2 regions of the Paenibacillus sp. GYB004 genome follow, and region 2 is predicted to be linked to the other one. Evidence: predicted binding sites of a transcription regulator. Region 2 holds the regulator's gene; the other holds the start of a gene.
The links. Region 2 encodes Rex, which represses fermentation and respiration genes when NADH is low (regulators of the CRP and FNR family bind a similar motif). Its sites were predicted from a motif close to TTGTGAAATATTTCACAA; they were not measured.
Positions count from the first base shown of each region.

Region 1: the regulator Rex is predicted to act here: its motif matches at 7,632-7,649, upstream of pflB (formate C-acetyltransferase).

Region 1 is NZ_JARBDB010000004.1:324,927-334,981, forward strand. It holds gene PV433_RS03360 (RNA polymerase sigma factor) at 269-841, shown strand; gene PV433_RS03365 (DUF4179 domain-containing protein) at 838-2,349, shown strand; gene PV433_RS03370 (SRPBCC family protein) at 2,454-2,882, shown strand; gene PV433_RS03375 (RluA family pseudouridine synthase) at 2,965-3,816, opposite strand; gene PV433_RS03380 (ABC transporter ATP-binding protein) at 4,371-5,366, shown strand; gene PV433_RS03385 (ABC transporter permease) at 5,363-6,496, shown strand; gene PV433_RS03390 (hypothetical protein) at 6,830-7,240, shown strand; gene pflB (formate C-acetyltransferase) at 7,750-10,011, shown strand; gene pflA (pyruvate formate-lyase-activating protein) at 10,008-10,055, shown strand, end outside.
Region 2 is NZ_JARBDB010000008.1:150,574-160,628, forward strand. It holds gene PV433_RS04685 (FtsW/RodA/SpoVE family cell cycle protein) at 1-122, opposite strand, end outside; gene PV433_RS04690 (PadR family transcriptional regulator) at 124-414, opposite strand; gene PV433_RS04695 (redox-sensing transcriptional repressor Rex) at 1,179-1,799, opposite strand; gene dinG (ATP-dependent DNA helicase DinG) at 1,796-4,654, opposite strand; gene PV433_RS04705 (tetratricopeptide repeat protein) at 4,749-5,399, opposite strand; gene panD (aspartate 1-decarboxylase) at 5,552-5,935, opposite strand; gene panC (pantoate--beta-alanine ligase) at 5,950-6,828, opposite strand; gene panB (3-methyl-2-oxobutanoate hydroxymethyltransferase) at 6,859-7,722, opposite strand; gene PV433_RS04725 (biotin--[acetyl-CoA-carboxylase] ligase) at 7,990-8,952, opposite strand; gene PV433_RS04730 (CCA tRNA nucleotidyltransferase) at 8,952-10,055, opposite strand, start outside.

The sequences.
Region 1 (10,055 bases), on a different contig from region 2:
CTGCTTGGCGGGGAGCCGGACAATGGATACGCGAAGCGGCCAGCTCCAAGCAGCAAGTGGAAGAATTTGGGGTAACGGGAAAGAGGGCAGCGAATGGTAGGGTGTACTATAATGACAAAGTGTCCGCCGAGGCAGGCGGAACCGCAGTGTAGTCAAGCGGATCGAACAGGAATCGGGAACGACGATCCAGAATTTTCTTGTGTGTTTCCTTGAACCAAAAACCGATTTTTTACGCCATACCTATAGAGTAAGCAAAAGGAGTGGCAGTATGGATTTGGAAACGGAAAGACAATTGTGGGATGAAGTCAGGCGCGGAAATAAGGAAGCGTTCCAGAGCTTGGCGAATCCGTTGATTCCGCGGGCTTACCGGTCCGCCTATATGATATTGCGGTCCAAGCAGTTGGCCGAAGAAGCGGTGCAGAATGCGTTGATCGAACTGTATTCCGCGATCATAAATGGAAAGGAAGTTATCCATCTCCGGGCGTGGTTCGGCCACCTTATCGCGCTAAGGGCGCTGGATGTAGCCAGGAAAGAGCGCGGCTACAAGTATATGGTGGATATCAACGGCCTGGAGTTTCAGGACGGCTCAGCTTCCCCGCTGGACAGCGTATTGAAAAAAGAACAATCCGAGAGGCTGATCGAGTCCATTATGGGACTGGAGCTGAACCAGCGAATTGTAGTGGGGCTTTACTATTTTCAGGATATGAAAATCGAAGAGATTGCCGAGCTGCTGGATATCAAGTCGGGTACGGTCAAATCCCGGCTGTACCATGCCAGAGTGAAGCTGGGCGGAATGCTTCGCCGTTTACAGACGTCGACAAAGGAGATTACGATCATATGAAGCGCGATAATGGTCTAAAAGCAACCCTGGAGGTAGCGCTGGATCAAATTCCGGTACCAGAGTCGCTGTTTCGGTTCGCGGAGGAGCTGCCCGAACGGTTCGAGAAAGGCGAGTTTGAGCAGCGGGCCGAGGTCGCTGTACCTAAGCGGCGCCAAGCCCGATTTATGCCGGTGCTGGTCAAAAGCGCATCTGCAGCCGTCATCATGGCGATTGTGCTGTCCGTCGGGGTGAAAGTGTCGCCGGCCTTCGCCGACTTGGTCAAGGGAGTGCCCGGCATCGAAATCGCAGTCGATTGGCTGCGGCAAATTCGCGAGAAGGACGGCGTCCAAACGGCGGTCAATAACGGTTATACGCCGATAGAGCCGGTGACGCTGCAATTAAACGGAACGACGATAACGATCGGCGATATGTATTTGACGGACGAGGAGCTTCTATTTAAAAGCTTCATACGCTCCGACGTGTACGATGTGACGAATGAACGGGGCGCCGTACGGTTTTGGATACATCCGGAGAATATGATGGCAGGGGGTTCGACCACCGCCTCTTCCGTCGTAACGGCAATGGATGGGAGCGGCAAGCCGGTGCTGCAGGAGACGTACAAGTATCTGCTGAATGAGGGCGAGGCCGAGCGGTTTTTGGCTCAAGGCAGTGAGCTGCAGCTGAAGGTTATGAAAGATACGGCCGATGAACAATCGCGAACAAACAATAGCAAGGAAGTCGGCCAAATAGCCGTTCCGATCCAGGCAAGCAAGCTGCTGCACAATAAAGTGCTCGAACCGATACAGGCGCTGCCGTTGGGAGATCCGGATATGCCGGAACTCGTCGTCCGGAAGCTGACGATCCAGCCGACAACGATGAATGTCATTTTGAAAGGGCCAAAAGGGTGGCGGTTCGATTTTCCGAGGGATGATGCACATGCTCCTTATTTGCAGGACGATAAAGGAAGAGTGTACCGCTACGATCCTTCCGGGCCTGGTCTTCTTTTGGAGGAAGGGGCTCTGCAGCTGCCTTTCGCTTCATCCGTCTTCTTCGATCCGGACGTACGGTCACTGACTTTGCATATCGGGAACATGACCGTAGGCGAACGGGAGCCGAGCGGCCGGGCAGAGTTGATCTTGGACGGCGAGTTTCCGCAAACCATCCGCTTCAAAGGCAAAGACATCGTGATCGAAGGGGCGGACTATAGACCCGAAGGATTCTTACATTTGAAAGTGAAGAAAGACGTGCCCGGGCAAACGGTGCTGAAGAATGTGCATTTCAGCGTTGCGGAAAGGAAAGACTTGACGTCATTCGAACTGGAAGCCTACAACACGTACGTCCGGCAACAGGCCGAGTATAGAGAGGCTTTTCAAGTCAGCGGGTTCGGAACTGCGGAAGACGGGCGCAACCAGTCTTTCCTTGATGTATACATCCAAGCGCCCAAGCTGGAGCGGTATACGCTTACGATGGCCCGGACCAACGATACGATCGTCGTCGATCAAGATTATCCGATTTCGTTGAAGTGGTGAGCAAATAGGCAATCCATAAGAAACCCTTATACGCATCCTATGCTATCATGAGTATCGAACATAAAATCGTATAGGAAGTAGACACATTCGGAAAGGAGCAAAGTATGGCAAATATCGAGCATTTGCAAACCGTGAATGTTCCGGCATCGAAGGTATATGAAGCCTTAACCACGGCTGAGGGGTTGTCGGAAGTTTGGACCAATGAACTCATTGTCCGTAATCAGGTTGGCTCCCTGAATGAATTTCGATTCGGCGGCCATGACGCAGACAAGATGAGGATCGAGGAATTGATCCCGAACCACCGAATCGTTTGGCGGTGTATGGATTCGGACCCGGAATGGATCGATACGGTTATCTCTTTTGACATCGAAGAGAAGAACGGGAAGTCCTTTGTGACTCTGCGTCATATGAACTGGAAAGAAGTGACGCCCTTTTATCGATCTTGCAATTACAATTGGGCCATATTCCTTTATAGTCTCAAATCCTATTGTGAACAGGGTGAAGGTCTTCCTTATCAAAAACGCAAGTTTTAATCGTGCAAGCAAAACCAGCAACGGCCGTCCAAGACTTGTTTCAAGTCCCAAACGGCCGCTTTTTTTCATTTATCGTTCCGAACTACTCCCGAAATACCCGCAAGAAAGCAGGGGGCACCTTGCTTTCGAAGCGCATCGTTTGACCGGTGACGGGGTGTCGGAAGGAGAGGATGTGGGCATGAAGACCGAGTCGTCCGATCGAGCCGGAGGAAGCGCCATATTTTTTGTCCCCGACTACGGGATGGCCGATGTCCTGCATATGGACGCGGATCTGGTTTTTCCGTCCGGTCTCCAGCTCTACCTCCAGCAGCGAGAAAAGTTTGCTCGACTTCATCAGCTTATAGCGGGTCACCGCGAGCTGTCCGTCGTCCGGCTTCTGGCTGGAATACACGCGCATCGCTTTGTTTTCCTTCAGCCACGACCGGATCGTGCCTTGCTCTTCCCGCACTTCGCCCTCCACCAAAGCTACGTACGTACGCTCCAGAACGGATTCCTGCCACGTGTTCTGCAACTGCTGCTGGATTTGTTCGCTCTTGGCGAACATCATCACGCCGGATGTGTCGCGGTCCAGACGGTGCACGATGAAGATCCGGCTGCGCGGATCGGCGCGGCGCACGTGATCGGACAGCTGGCGGTAGGCCGTCATCTCTTTTTCCTGCTCGGAGGCGATGGAGAGAAGTCCGGCATCCTTATGCACGACGATCACATCGTCGTCCTCATGGAGGATGGACAAGCCGACCAGCTTGTCCGCCTTGACGATCTTCGCCCAACTGACGGTTACCTGGTGACCGGGAAGCAGGGGCTGATCGTGCCGGGTTACCGTTCTTCCGTTCACCGACACTTGCCCGCGCGCGAGAATCGACTTGACCGCGTTGCGCCCATGGGCGCTTAACGATTGAATCAAGAAGGCCAGCAGCTCGTCCGGCTGCTGCACCGTAAGCTCGGTAGCGGGCGGGTGTTTGCCCCAAGGGGCTTTGGCCGGCGTTGCGTTTTTGTGCGGCTTGGCGCCCGCGGCCGTGTCGCCAGCCGGAGGGTGCTTGCTCCAGCCCGATTGGGCGGCTGCCCGCTTCTGGGGCTTTCCGGCCGGTCTGCCGGCGGAAGGCTGCTTGTCCCAGGAAGCTTTGGCATCTGTACGCCTGCCCTGCTTCCCGTTGGATTCTGCGACCGGGGCCGGTTTGCCCCATGCGCTTTTCGGCTGTTTGCCGGCCGCTTGTGCAGCGGCGGTTGGTTTTCCGAATGCCGGTTTGGCGTCCGTGCGTCTTGCTTGTTTTTGGCCCGGTTTCGAAGCGGGAGCTTGCTTACTCTCTGTAAATTTGGCGGGTGTGCGTTTCTTCTTGTCCATTCCGTTCTCCTTTGACTGTGCAGTTCCTGTTGCTACTATATCGCATCCGACGCAAAAAAGCATCCGCCCTCCCGTTCCCCGGCGGTTTGCATGCGGCCGTTCCGGAACAATGGTATAATAGTGCCATTCGCTGGAGGAGGGTGTGTATGGGCGATCCGATCAACACGGCGGCTGCCTTCGGTAGCGGCAAGAAACCGGTGATCCGGGCCGAAGGGCTCATCAAACGGTATGGTTCTTTTACCGCCGTGGACCATGTAAGTTTCGAAGTACACAGAGGCGAAATATTCGGCCTGCTCGGACCGAACGGTGCCGGCAAAACGACGACGATGGAAATGATGGAAGGCTTGCGCCGTCCGGATGAGGGAACGGCCATCGTAGCCGGCTTCGATACGCAAAAGGAGCTGAAAAAGGTCAGACAGGCGATCGGCGTTCAACTGCAATCGACCTCGCTGTTTGACTTATTGAAAGTGAAAGAAATCGTACGCATGTATGCGAGCTTTTATCCGAGCTCGGTTCCGATACAACCGCTTCTTCAGGATATGATTCTGGAGGAGAAGAAAAACGACCGGGTGAAGCATCTGTCCGGCGGCCAGCGGCAGCGGCTTGCGATTGCTCTGGCGCTCGTCAACGATCCGGAAGTGATCTTTCTCGACGAACCGACTACCGGACTCGATCCGCAGGCGCGGCGCATGTTATGGGACATCATCCTGAAGCTGAAAAACCGCGGCAAAACGATCGTGCTGTCCACCCACTACATGGATGAAGCGCATATTTTGTGCGACCGCATCTGTCTGATGGACAAAGGGAAGGTGATCGCCCTCGATACGCCGGAGCGGCTTGTGCGCAGCCTGCATTCCGAGAGCGCTGTCGAATTCCGGCTGCCCCAGCTGGAGAGAACGGACTTGCCGGACGAGGAGCGCCGTGCCGTCCTGGCGGTGCTGGAGAGCGTGCAAGGGGTTACCGGGGTGGATATGAAAAAAGAAGTCTACGTGCTGTACACGGATCGGCTGCAGTCGACCTTGACTGATTGGATCGCGGTTGCGGGAGCAAGGGGACTGGAGTTCGTCGACCTGCGCACTCGCATAGCCACGCTGGAAGACGTGTTCATCCATATGACGGGAAGGAGCCTGAGAGAGGAATGAAGGCTTACTTGCAGTTGACGCTCGCTCAGCTCCGGTTGTTTATTCGAAACCGTCAGGTGCTGTTCTGGTCGCTGTTATTCCCGGTTTTTTTTATGGGCATGCTGGGAGCTTTTCTCGGCAACGGCAGCGGCATATCGCTGAATGGAGCGATCATCGACGAGGATCACAGCAGCGCTTCGCGTACGCTGGTCGGTTCGCTCCGCCAATTAAGCCATGTGATCGAACTGAAAGAGGAATACAACAAGGAACAAGCGATGGAAGAGCTGAAGCGGGGCGATCTGCATATTATCGTAGTCATCCCGGACGGCTACGAGGAACAGCTCGGGAAGCATTCCACCAATGCGTATCTCGATCCGCTGTTCGAACCGATGCCCGAGGTGGCCAAGGTCAAGGCGTATTACGACGAGACCAATATGACGACGTCCCAGTTGGCGCTGGCGGTTTTGTCGCAGGTGGTGGACGGCCTGAGCAAACAGCTTGCCAACTATTCGCCGGTCGTAACGGTGGAATCGGTCGCGGTTCAGTCGCTGAATTTGAAATATATCGATTTTCTCGTCCCCGGCATTCTGGCTATGATGATTATGTCTACCAACCTGAATGGAGTAGCCGGTCAAATCGCTTCGTGGCGCGAGCGCGGCATTTTGCGGAGAATGCAGAGCACGACGCTTAAAGCGTCGACGTTCATCGCCGCGCAAATAACGGCACGGCTCGTGATGAACGGCATGCAAGCGTTTATCGTCGTGTTCGTCGGCTCGACGTTTTTCGGCACGCAGGTGAATGGGGCGTGGTGGCTGCTGTTTCTGTTCGTCGTGCTCGGGACGCTCACCTTCATGTCGCTCGGCTTCATTATCGCCTCTCTGGCCAAGACGCCGGAAAGCGCCGGACCGATTGCCGGCTTCGTATCGTTTCCGATGCTGTTTCTCGGCGGAGTGTTTTTTCCGATTAAGGAGATGCCGGTGTTGCTGCAATATGTGGTGAAGCTGCTGCCGATCTCGCATCTGACGACGGCAATGCGCCAGGTGATGAACGTCGGGGCGGATTTTACGGCATTGTGGCCGGAGGCGGCGCTGCTCGGCGGCTGGATTGTGGTGGCGTTTACGATCTCGAGCTTTACGTTTAAGTGGGAGTAAAGGCATAACTGGAAGCCCGGCGCCTCGTACTTATAGTCGTATTAGAAGAGGACAAGCGATAGTAACGGTTCTCACGGATCGCACAAGGCCGGGCGGATTGGCCGGTCAAGCGATTCGGAGAGCCGTTTTTTGGAGTTTGGACGAAAACGCATACATAAAAAGTCCGCAACGTGGCAAACTGGTAATGCCGGCATGAAACGTAACGTTATGTAAAGCTGACGCACCTTGTTACACGATTGACACATAAAGTTAATGCTGCGCTAATGATCCGCTAATGCTCCCTTAATGTTTCCGCCTTACAATAAGTTCAGAGGGGAAAGGAGTGTTCGACTGATGATTTTGTATCGTTTGGCGAAATGGATGGAGGAACGTAAACGGTTAAAGCGGCTGATCGCCGAAACCGACGGGGATTCCGCCGTTTACATCAAACAAAAAGCGGATGTCGAGCGTCTCATGATCCGGGAAGCGCACAGATGGCTGGAGCCGGGAAAAGCGGCCGGCGGCCCTGTGTTAACCGTCCGAGAGCAGGAAGAAAGCTATACGCTGATGCTGGCGCAAATGCCTGTGCAGGAACGGATCGCTCCGCTTCCGGAAGTGCTGGCCGAAGTGCGCAGAAGCTCGCTCGAGACGGCAGCCCATCCCGGCCGGGGCAACACGGGACCGGTGCGCGCCGAAGAGCTCGTACCCGAAGAACTGCTGCATATGCCGCTCGTCGGGGAAGATACGATGCAGCCGCAGCTTTGAAACGCTGTGGCATGAGAATAACGACAAGTCGATTATTTATAATGAAGATACGGGAGCCCGGGCGAATGTCCGGGCTTTTGAATGATTTCGGAGGGGCGCGCTAAGGCGATAAATGATAATAAAGCGAACTGGGAGGCCTTCTGCCCTGCTTATAGCTGGGAAGGAAGCGGTTAAGAGCGGTTTGCAGCCTTTATTTTGTCCGAAACCCGCTTGGAGGAGGAAATAAGAGTTGTTTGAGGCTCTTAAAATGGGGGAAAAGGATGCGGACCGGTCACCGACTGCCAATTGATTGCCCCACGCCGCCCCAGCGTGCGCTCATCGCCGCCAATTGACCACCCAACGTTCGCCCAACGCTCGCACATCGCCGCCGCGCAACCGGTTTTTCGTAACATTGTACTTTTTTTCACAAATTCGAAACGGAATCGGCCCAATCGTGTGATAAATGTCACGCCGGAAGCGATCGATTATCGCCTATACTCAAGGTAGATAGAGAAATGGAGGGATCTGGCATGATCGGCACAAAACCGGCACAAACACAAAACGTTGAAGCATGGCGGGAATTCCGGCCGGGGAACTGGCAGACGCGGATTGACGTGAAAAACTTTATTGATACGAACCTGACTCCCTATCTGGGAGACGAATCGTTCCTCGCCGGTCCGACCGGACATACGACGGAGCTGTGGGCGCAAATTATGGAGCTGACCCGCGCGGAGCGGGCCAAGGGAGGAGTGCTGGACGTAGACGTCGATACCGTATCGACGATCGTTTCGCACGGCCCGGGCTATCTGGACAAAGAGAAAGAGAAAATCGTTGGCGTGCAAACGGACAAGCCGTTCAAACGTTCCGTCCAGCCGTTCGGCGGCATCCGCATGGTGGCCGATGCTTGCGAAGCTTACGGGTTCAAGCTGCCGGAAGAGATGATCCGGCTGTTTACCGATATCCGCAAAACGCATAATCAAGGCGTGTTCGACGCTTACACGTCGGAGATGAAGACGGCGCGCAAAGCCGGGATCATCACCGGTCTGCCCGATGCCTACGGCCGCGGCCGGATTATCGGCGACTATCGCCGGGTTGCGCTGTACGGCGTGGATCGGCTGATCGCGGGCAAGAAGGAAGAGCTGGCCAGACTCGAAGTGGATCAGATGTCCGAGGACGTCATCCGTCTGAGAGAAGAGCTGTCGGAGCAAATCCGCAGTCTGGACGAGCTGAAACGGATGGCGGCCGCCTACGGTTACGACATCTCGCTGCCTGCACAGACTGCGCGGGAAGCGGTACAATGGCTGTACTTCGCCTACCTCGGAGCGATCAAAGAGCAGAACGGCGCCGCGATGAGTCTCGGGCGCGTATCGAGCTTCCTGGACATCTACTTCGAGCGCGATTTGAAGGAAGGCATGCTGACCGAGCAGGAAGCTCAGGAGATCGTCGACCATTTCGTCATGAAGCTGCGTATCGTCAAATTTTTGCGTACACCCGACTACAACGAGCTGTTCAGCGGAGACCCGACCTGGGTGACCGAATCGATCGGCGGCATGTCGCTGGGCGGCGAGCCGCGGGTTACGAAAAACTCGTTCCGCTTCCTGCACACGCTCTACAATCTGGGCCCGTCGCCGGAGCCGAACTTGACGGTGCTCTGGTCGCCGCACCTGCCGTATAAGTTCAAGGCATACTGCGCCAAAGTATCGATCGAGACGAGTTCGATCCAGTATGAAAACGACGAGCTGATGCGCCCGTACTATGGGGACGATTACGGCATTGCCTGTTGCGTCTCGGCGATGCGCATCGGCAAGCAAATGCAGTTTTTCGGCGCAAGGGCGAACTTGGCCAAAGCGCTGCTGTACGCCATCAACGGAGGCGTCGACGAAGTGCTCGGCATCCAGGTCGGTCCTGCGATGAAACCGATCGACTCGGATGTGCTCGACTACGATGAGGTGGCGAAGGCTTATGACTCTGTCCTGGAGTGGCTGGCGAAGCTGTACATGAACACGCTCAACGTCATTCATTACATGCACGACAAATACTGCTACGAGCGGCTCGAGATGGCGCTGCACGACCGCGACATCGTCCGTACGATGGCTTGCGGCATCGCCGGCTTGTCGGTTGTAGCCGATTCGCTCAGCGCGATCCGTTACGCCAAAGTGAAACCGGTCCGCAACGAGAAAGGGATCGCCGTCGATTTCGAGATCGAAGGCGAGTATCCGCAATATGGCAACAACGACGAACGGGTGGACAGCATCGCCGTGGAACTGGTCGAATCGTTCATGAGCAAGCTGAACAAGCATAAGCCGTACCGCAATGCGGTGCCGACGATGTCGGTCCTGACGATCACCTCGAACGTCGTTTACGGCAAGAAAACAGGGACGACACCGGACGGCCGTCAAGCCGGCCAGCCGTTTGCGCCGGGCGCGAACCCGATGCACGGCCGGGACCGCAAGGGCGCTCTCGCCTCGCTCGCTTCGGTGGCGAAGCTGCCGTACGCCTGCAGCCTGGACGGCATCTCGAACACGTTCTCGATCGTTCCGAAGGCGCTTGGCCGGGAAGAAGGGCCTCGTGTGCAAAACCTCGTGTCGATGCTGGACGGGTACGCGACGCTCGGCGGCCACCATCTGAACGTGAACGTCTTCAACCGGGAGCAGTTGCTTGACGCGATGGAGCACCCGGAGAACTATCCGCAGCTGACGATCCGCGTATCCGGCTACGCGGTCAACTTCATCAAGCTGACCCGCGAGCAGCAGCTCGACGTGATCAGCCGTACGTTCCATGGTGAGGTATGACGGGCCGCATCCATTCGCTGGAGACGTTCGGCACCGTGGACGGG
Region 2 (10,055 bases):
ATCACCAGCTCCTCCAGGTGGCTTTCGAGTTCCTTGCGAATATGCGGGTGAACCTCCCTCGCTTTAATTTGTCCGCATACGGAGCGGAGGTAGCTCCGGATTAACTCGTGATCCCGAATCATATTAGGCTCTCCCCTCCTTCAACACGAGATCGACGGCGCTGCGGAAAACGCTCCATTCCGACTTTTTATGCTCCAGCTGCTTCTTGCCCGGCGGTGTAATCCGGTAATACTTCCGCTTGCGGCCATTCACTTCGTTCCAGTAGGCATCCACCCAGCCTTCCGCTTCCATCGCGTGTAGAATCGGATACAACGTGCCTTCCTTCAATGCAAATACGCCCTCCGACCTGCGTTCCAGCTCCTTCAACAGCTCGTAGCCGTACAAATCGTTACGATTCAGCAGAGCCAGTATCATAGTGCCTGTGCTGCCCTTGAGCAATTCTTTGTTCAATCGGCTGCCTCCTCTTCACATTGATTTTATACATAGGAATGCTATGCATATGTTTACTAGGTATGAGTATACAATAAGTTTGTCCATTTGTCCAATAGCGGGCCGGAAGTCTTTCACAATCCCCCGTCACTCCGGGCTTGAAACGTACGATAACCTATTGCATTACTGTCCCATTCCCGATACAATTAGCAGCAACGAGACGAAGAACGTCCCGGACCCTTTCTTATAAGGGTCCGGGGCGTTTTTTATTTGCTATACAGGGAGGTAGTAAGAGTGTAGGAGCGTGAGAGTGTGGGGGCGTGAGAGTATGAAAGTGGAGGGTGTGAGGAATCAGGCACGGTCGAAAGAAGATCTTACCGAAAAGATGCGCAAATGCAGGCTTTTTCCTCAGAGCTTCTGATTTTGGGCAGCATTCCTGCGTAGGCGCATGAATCTATAAGAAAATGTCTTATTTTTGTTCTACATGACCAAAATTCCGGCTGTTATGCAGGAATCATGTTTCATTCTATCCTTTGGGCTGAGAATTCATGCGTTTTCGCTGGAATATGACCGCCCCGCAGTCCCTATCCATGGAGCCGAACGGCTGCTGTGACAAGAAAAGACGCTTCAATATTCACCCCTACATAAGTGGTGACAGAAGCGTCTTTTCAGCTTGTAGATCCCGGTCGCAAATCCGCCTAGACGCGCACTCCGCACTTCGCGCTATAAGCAGCTGCCCTCCTCTTGCCTCAATCCAAATAATAAGCCAAGCTCTGCAGCTCGGTCGTAAAATCCGCATGATGAACGCGAATTTCGTTCGGCACCTTAATAATGACCGGCGCGAAGTTAAGAATCGCTTCCACTCCGGCATTGACGAACTGGTTGGCGACCAGCTGCGCTTCGAACGCCGGGACGGTAATGATGCCGATCCGCACCTTGTGCTCCCGGACCGTCTCGTGCAGCACCGTCATGGGCTGGACGGTCAAATTGTTAATATGCTCGCCGAGCTTGTCCGGAGAGCTGTCGAAGACGGCTACGATCTTCATATTGTCTTTCAGGTAGGCGTTGTAATTGCACAAAGCCCGGCCCAGGTTTCCGGCTCCGACCAGAATGACCGGAATAATCTGGTCCAGCTTTAAAATTTGGCGGATTTTCTCGATCAAATAGGCGACGTCGTAGCCGATCCCTTTTTTGCCGAATTCCCCGAAGTAAGCCAAATCTTTGCGGATCTGCGCCGGGTTCAGATCGAGCTTTTGGCCCAAATCCTGCGATGAGACCATCTGCACGTTGCGCCGGCTAAGCTCATTCAAAAAACGAAGATAAACCGGGAGACGGCGGACGACCGCCTCCGAAATTTTCGGTGTCTTCATCCGTTTTCCTCCCCCATCCAATCTGATATTCGCGGTACCAACTGCTGTGTGCTCAAATGTTCGATTTTCGGACCGGGCAGCGAATACAAAAAGTTGCGGCCATAGGAGGTTTCCAGTACGCGCGTATCGTAAATCACGACGACACCGCGGTCTTTAGCCGTCCGAACGAGACGTCCGAAGCCTTGCTTGAAGCGGATGACCGCCTGCGGCACCGACAGCGCCGTAAACGGGTTCAGGTTGTTCTTTTTCAGCTGCTCGCTTTTGGCTTCGACCAGCGGGTGATTCGGAGGCTGGAACGGAAGTCTGACAATCGCCAGACACGTCAGCGCCTCCCCCGGAATGTCGACGCCTTCCCAGAAGCTGCTCGTGCCCAGCAGAACGCTGGACGACTGCGAGCGGAACATCCGGATCAGCTTGCTGCGGTTGCCGCTGTCGACGCCTTGGCCGAGAACCTGAATGCCGCTTGGCTTCAGCCGCTCCTTCAGCTCCGGATGAATTTGCTTCAGCATCCGGTGCGAAGTGAACAGGACGAGCATCCGGCCCTTCGTCTCCTTCGCCACATCGGCCAAAGACCCGACAAGCGCCCCGAGGAACACTTCGTCCGCCGTCGCCCCTTTGACGCTTGGGAAATCCCGCGGAATCAGCACAAGCGCTTGCTTGCGGTACTGGAACGGCGAAGCAAGCTGCACCGTCTTCACCTTCTCGGTATCCGACAACGGCTGCAAGCCCAGCTGCGAGGCGCTGTATTGAAACGTTTTGTTAACCGTTAATGTCGCCGACGTTAATACGACACTGTCCTTCGCCTCGAAGAAATGCTGCTTGAGCAGATGGCTGACATCAAGCGGCACGGCGAATACTTGGAGCGACTTGCTTTTGAAGTAAGGAGCGGCTTCCAGCCAGTACACATAATGCGGATCGGGCATCTGCATAAAGAACCGGAGCACGTCCCGGTGCCGCAGCAACGCTTTCACCGACCCCGACAAGTCTGTCAGCACGCTGCTCGTCGCAAACTCGTCGGTTTCCTCCTTCAGTTCGGTCACAAGCCGTTCCAGCTTTTTGCCGATCTCGGTCGCTTCGAGGTAAATGTTCTCTTCGATCACAAGCAGCGAGCTCCACGCCTTCGGCAGCGCTTCCGGCTTGAGACGGAGCACGAGTTGTCCGCTCTCGGTCCCTCCGCCGTCGTTGCGCTCGGAGACGAACATATACAGCAGCTCGGTCAGCTTGTCCCACTCTTCCTTAATGCGCACCATGCGCGGATAAACCGACTCGATCGTCTGGTTCCAGTCAGCGGCCTTTTGCTCCGAGCCGCGCTGCAGCCTGAACTGAAGCGAGGGCAGCTGGCCGTTCTTCGCATCCTTATACAGCCACAGCAGCGTATTTACCAGGGAGGCATAATGCAGATCCATCCCCAGATGTTTGCTCGCCACTTCCTCGAAATGATGCGCTTCATCAATGACGAGCTGCTTGTAGGCCGGCAGAAGCCGGTTTTCCGCCTGAATATCGGTAAACAGCAGCGAATGATTGGTAATGACCACGTCCGCAATGTTCGCTTCGTTACGCGCGCGGTGGTAAAAACATTTTTTGAACCAAGGGCACATCCGGTTCAGACACGAATCAGTGTCGCTGCCGACCGTCTGCCAAAATTCGGCCCCGCGCCCGGCAAAATACAGCTCCTCGTCGTCGCCGTGGTTCGTCTCCGAAAGCCATACGACCATCTGGGCTGCGGTGATCCGGTCTTCCTTCTCGCTGGCAAAGTCACGGTTGTACAGCTTCTGCTCGAATTTGCGCAGGCATAAATAATGGCTCCGCCCCTTAAGCACGGCCGCCCGGAACGGGACTGGAAATATATCCTGAAGCAGCGGGATGTCCCGCTGACGGAGCTGCTCCTGCAAGTTGATCGTGTGGGTGCTGATGATCACTTTCTTGTCTTCCTTGATGCCGTGGTACAGGGAAGGAATCAAGTAGCCGAGCGATTTCCCCGTGCCCGTGCCTGCTTCCACCATCAGATGGCGGTCGGACGAAAACGAGCTCTCTACTTCGCGGATCATATGCTCCTGCGCTTCGCGTTCCTCGTAGTGCTCGAACTTGCTGCGCAAATTCGTCTTGATTTTATCGTAAAACTCGTCGAACGACTCATTTTTGCCGATTTGAGGTGAACCTTCTTCCTCACGCGCCGGCTTCTCCTCATCCCAGTCCCCGACATTCAGCACGTATTGACGAAAATACCGGTTCGTCTCGGGGTCGATACTGACTGCCGATTCTTTGCGCACCCGCATCTCCTGCATAAACCAGCCCATATCCGAAGGATCGGACTCGAACAGCTGGGCCAGCTTCTGAACGGTCAGCAGCGGCAGCGTATCGAACCGCTCCAAACATTTGAGCCAGATAAGCGCTGTCACTTCAGCGTCGCTGTCCGCCTGGTGCGGACGATCGTGACCAAGCCCGAAAGCGGCGCTCACCATCGATAGTTGTAGGCTCGTCAGCGAAGGGAACAGGATGCGCAGGAACGGAATCGTATCGATAACCCGCCCGTCAAAAGGAAGATATCCGCTTCGTTCGCAAGCATATCGCAAAAACATATGGTCAAAACCCGCATTGTGGGCCACAAGCGCGCTGTCGGCAAGCAAAGGAAGCATGTCGGACAACACGTCTTCGAGAACCGGAGCGTCCGCCACCATCTCATCGGTGATGCCTGTCAGCTGTACGATAAATTCAGGTATGGATTTATTAGGCCGGACAAAGGATGAATACCGCCGGCTGATGACACCATCTTCTATAACAACAAGACCAACCTGTATGATATCATCCGAAGGTTGGTCTCCCGTTGTTTCAAAATCGATTACCGCATATCTCATCCGGTACTCTTCAATCCCTTCTTCGCGATTCCCTTCTTAGCATACCAAATTATTGCGTAGCCGAAAAGGGAAGCCGAAGCGAGGCCATGATCATTTAATGGATAAATCCTTCTCCGGCACTTTGGCTTCCGTGATGCGACATGCATATTCCCATGTTGATCATCGGCTCCACGCTGCTCGGATCAGCCATATAGGCCAGTTTGAAGAAATGCTGGGCTTGCTCGATATTGGCATTTTTGGCATGAATGCAGCCCATCGCGTTATACGAGACGGCCTTCATCTGGTCGTGCTCCGTCAGCGAGGTAATGAACCGGAAATGCCGGTACGCTTCGGCGTCGTTTCCTTTGCGCATATGACCCATAGCCAAGTACAGCCGGCCCAGAATGAACTCGGGGTGTTCTTGGACAACCGACTCGAATTCGCGAACCGCATTGTCGTACATAAGCAGTTGAAAATAACCCTGGCCTCGCTTGAACGCCTCCGAGGCATCGCTGCCTTCCGGCAAGGCTGGAGAAGCGCCGCTGCTCCCCGCAACGGCCCAACCGGTCGATTTCGGCAATGTTTCCAGAAAACGAGCCATCTTCTCCTCGAATTGCAGCCATTCCTCGATAAAGGAATCACTCATCGCTTTTAATACGTCCAGCTTGTTGTGAAGATCCTGCTTTCCCTTGGCGTCGGCAGTCGGGAAATGTTTTATCACGTCGTCTAACGCGTCGTGCATCGAGGCAAACAACTGTTTCAACATGATCTGATCCCACCTTGGCTGAGAAATCGTGCTGCCCGTGCTTAAAGAGGTTGTTCAAAAAGTCCACTTCTGATCCCGAAGCAGATCAGTAAGCCTGCTCGACATCGAATATGGAATTCAGCCGGAACTTCCGGTGCTCACGTTGCTTGCACTTAAAGGATTGTGGAATGAGTTTCGACGTTCAGTGTATCGACGACCTTGTTGTCTTCTCCCATAATGGCAATTTTCGGTTTATGAGCTTTTGCTTGTTCGCCCGTCATCAGCGCGTAAGAAATAATGATGACTGTATCGCCCGGATGAACGAGACGAGCCGCTGCACCGTTCAAACAGATGACTCCGGAACCCCGGGGGCCGGGGATGACATACGTTTCAAGGCGGGCTCCGTTGTTATTATCTACAACCTGCACTTTTTCATTAGGTAAAAGTTCGACCAAATCCATCAGATCTTCGTCAATCGTAATGCTGCCGATATAGTTTAAATTTGCTTCCGTAACCGTCGCGCGGTGAATTTTCGATTTCATCATCGTTAAGAACATGCCGGTTCCCCTCCTCAAGAGAAAAAAATGCGATTGTCGATCAGACGGGTTTTGCCGAATTTGACGGCGAGCGCCACCAGAATCGGGTGTTCTCCGTTAAATGGCTGTGCGCCGGTTACCGGCTCAAGTCCGGGATAGGTTAATATGGTAACGTAGTCGATGACGGCCAAAGGCGCGGACTCGATCATACGTCGAATGCTCAGCTCCAGCTTTCCTACCGTCATGTCCGGCTCCGCCATCCAAGACTCGGCTTGGCTAAGCGACTTGGACAAGACGAGCGCTTGCTTGCGTTCCTCTTCGTTTAAGTACACGTTGCGGGAACTCATCGCCAATCCGTCAGGCTCCCTCAACGTCTCGCAGCGTACGATCTGTACCGGTATGTTCAGATCGCGGGTAAATTGTTCGATGACGGCGACCTGCTGGGCGTCCTTCATCCCGAAATAGGCGCGGTCCGGCTGCACGATGTTGAACAGCTTGGTTACCACCGTCGCCACGCCGTCAAAATGGCCCGGGCGCGACGCGCCGCACAGCGTATCCGTCAGTTCCTTGACGACTACCGTCGTCTTCGTCGGAGTCGGGTACATTTCCGTTACGTCCGGCAAAAAAACATAATCCGCTCCCGCTTCCTCCGCAAGCGCCAGGTCCCGTTCGTTGTCGCGCGGGTACTTGTCGAAATCTTCGGTTGGCCCGAACTGAAGCGGGTTCACGAAAATGCTGACGACGACGATGTCACACTCCCGGCGAGCCTGACGAATTAAGCTCATATGGCCTTCGTGCATATAGCCGAGGGTCGGCATAAAGCCGACCCGCACTTCGCCCTCCGCATTTGCTTTATTGCGTCTGGCTGCCTTCAGTTTCGAACGCAGCTCTTCGATCCGGACAATGGCTTCCATGTATGATGATTGCTCCTCTCCCGGCTGCCCTCAGTCGTTGTCGGGCGATTTGCCGCCGTACAGATGTCCCGCAAGCTCCAGATCGGCGTGAAACGAATGCTCCTGGGCCGGGAAGCTGCGGCTTTTGACCTCCTGGACATACTGGGCGATCCCGTTACGAATAGCGTCTCCAATGTTCGCGTATGCTTTAACGAATTTTTTAGGAAATACCGGCGACGCATATTGCAGCAGATCGTGGAACACGAGCACCTGCCCGTCGCAATGAACGCCCGCTCCGATGCCGATCGTCGGGATCGACACCGCCTTCGTAATCTCCTCCGCAATCTCGTCCGTGACCAGCTCGACCACGACGGCGAACGCTCCGGCCTGCTCCAGCGCCTTGGCATCGTCCAACAGTTTGCGGGCCGAAGCTCCGGTTTTCCCTTGAATCTTATAACCGCCGATCTGATACACCGACTGCGGAGTAAGGCCGATATGGCCCATAACGGGTACCCCCGCCTTCACTACCGCATCGACGGTATGAGCGATCTCCGTTCCGCCTTCCATCTTGACCGCCTTGCACAATCCTTCCCGCATCAGCCGCCCGACGTTGTGAAGCGACTGATCGACCGACCCGTGATACGTCATAAACGGCATATCGCTTACGACAAACGGAGCGGACACCGCACGGGTCACCATCTTCGTATGATAAATCATCTCGTCCAGCGTAACCGGCAGCGTCGATTCCTGGCCTTGCACGACATTGCCGAGCGAATCGCCCACCAGGATCACGTCCACGCCCGCTTCCTCGGCCAGTTTAGCCGACGTGTAGTCGTAGGCGGTGACCATCGAGATCGGCACACCGTCTGCCTTCATCTTTCTCATCCGGGTCGTACTCATTTTTTTCGGTTCCATCCGAACACCCGCTTTCGATTTGGTTGGCTCGTGAACCGGTCCGGAACGCATAAAAGCCTTTTAGCCGCTCGGCTAAAAGGCTTAGAAAACAACAGGAAACGAATCGTCAGATTTGTTTTCTGTCTCGGTCCCTTTTAGGCTCAGAGCAGAATTCCGCGACTTGCATGTCAAACTTGTTATACTTGCGTGCAGGAGTGCAGTTCCACGTAGGATACCGCCTCTACGCAATATTATACCAGATCGTTCACGAAATCTACATGTTTTTAGCTAAATATCCGCGGAATACAGCTTGGTCACACTTCCGTCCGGATGCCGGACAATCAAGGCGCCCATCTCGTCGATCGATTCGGCGACACCCTCCACAACGCCTCTGGGGGTCCTCGCGGCGATCGGACGGCCGAGCGAATAGGCAGACGCTTCCCACGCAGTCCGGATCGGCTCGAAGCCTTCCGTGTCGTACAGATTGTACAACGCTTCAAACTGCTCCAGGAACGCGCATATCAGTTCGGAACGGCTCCATTCCCGGCCGCTGAGCATACGGAGCGACGTAGCGATTCCTCGGAGCTCTTCCGGGTAATCGTCCTCCTGCAAGTTGACGCTGATGCCCACTCCGGCGATCACGTGCCGCAGCCGCTCGTCCTCCGCATTCGACTCGAGCAGGATGCCGCTGATCTTCCTGCCGTCCACAAGCAAATCGTTCGGCCACTTGATCGCAACCGGCAAGGACGGCTCCAGCTTGCGAATCGTCCGGTTCAAAGCGACGGCGACCAGCAGCGTCAGTTGAGGGGTAAAATGAACCGGGATGTTCGGCCGCAGGACCAGACTCATCCAGACGCCTTTCCCTTTCGGCGAATGCCAGTTTTTCCCCATTCGTCCGCGCCCGGCCGTCTGAACTTCCGCGATCACCAGCGTCCCTTCCGGAGCGCCTTCTTCAGCCAGCCGGTGGGCAATCGTCTGCGTAGAGTCGACAGAATCGTACAGTTTGACCGATCGGCCCATAACCGCGGTCGTCAGCTCGGCCAGAATCGCCGCTGCGCTCAGCTTGTCCGGCTTGCCCGTAAGCTTGTAGCCTTTTCGCGAGACCGCGTCGAACGTATACCCTTGATCGCGCAGGCTGCGGATGTGTTTCCAGACGGCGGTTCGGGTGCAGCCGAGCAGCTCGCTCAGCTGTTCGCCCGACACGTATTCGTTCGGTTGCTGCTCCAGATACGCCAATATTTTATGCTCCATTACATCGTTTCCCGCTTTACTCGATTTTTGGCTTCATGAATTAAAATATCCCGTTCATTCCGTATTCGCAGCTTGGCCGTGTCCTCCAACAGTTCCTGAAGCAGCGCGCCGAGCCACGGACCCGCAGGCTTGTCCAGCTCGGCAGCCAGCTCGGTCCCGTTCACCGCAAGCTCCGTTACCCGGTTGGCCGGTATCCGTTCGATCCATCCTGGACCGAGTTCGAGCAGTTGCAGCCAGTTCCGGCCTTCCAACGATTCTGTCTGCCAGGAAGCAAGCTCCAGCCACAGTGCGGCAACCGGCTTCCCGAACGTGACGCAAGCGCCGGCCCACGTCTCGAAGCCCGTGCGCTCGTCTTCCATACGGAATTTGTCCAGATGCTGCCGCATCCATTCATCCATCTGCAGCAGCCGGACGATCGCAGACGATTTTTTGCCGGAAAACTTGAGCCGCTTCATCGCTTCCCGGGCTTGTCCGGAGCTCATCTCCAGCAGGACGAATAAGGCCGTCCACCGTAGCTCGGGCCCTGTTACGCCTGTCAGCTTCACCGCTGCGGCCGGTGCCGGAACTTCGTCCCACTCGGCGAGCGGCCAAACTACAGGCTGCTTGAAATGACGGGTTAACCCGCTCTCGGCAAGCAGCTTCACCGCACGATCGGGCGACCGCCCTTCGATCATCTTGTCGAGCTCGGCGCCTACCCGCTCCATCGCCACATGGGCGAGCAGCGGCGCATGTCGGAGTAGCGCCTCCCATGTCGCCTCCTCCAGCGAGAACCCGTATTCGCAAGCGAAACGGATCGCCCGGAGCATGCGCAGCGCGTCCTCGTGAAACCGCTCCAGCGGGTTTCCTACACATCTTATGACTCCCGCTTCCAGATCCGCAGAGCCCCTGAACGGATCGTACCGGGTGCCATGCGCATCCAGAGCCATCGCATTAATCGTAAAGTCCCGGCGGCGCAAATCTTCGTTCAGATCGGAGATAAACTCCACTTCCTTAGGCCGCCGGAACTGCTCGTATTCGGATTCTTTGCGGAACGTCGTCACTTCGAACGTGTGATGCTCCCGGATAACCGTAACGGTACCATGGGCAAGACCGGTCGGAGCGTG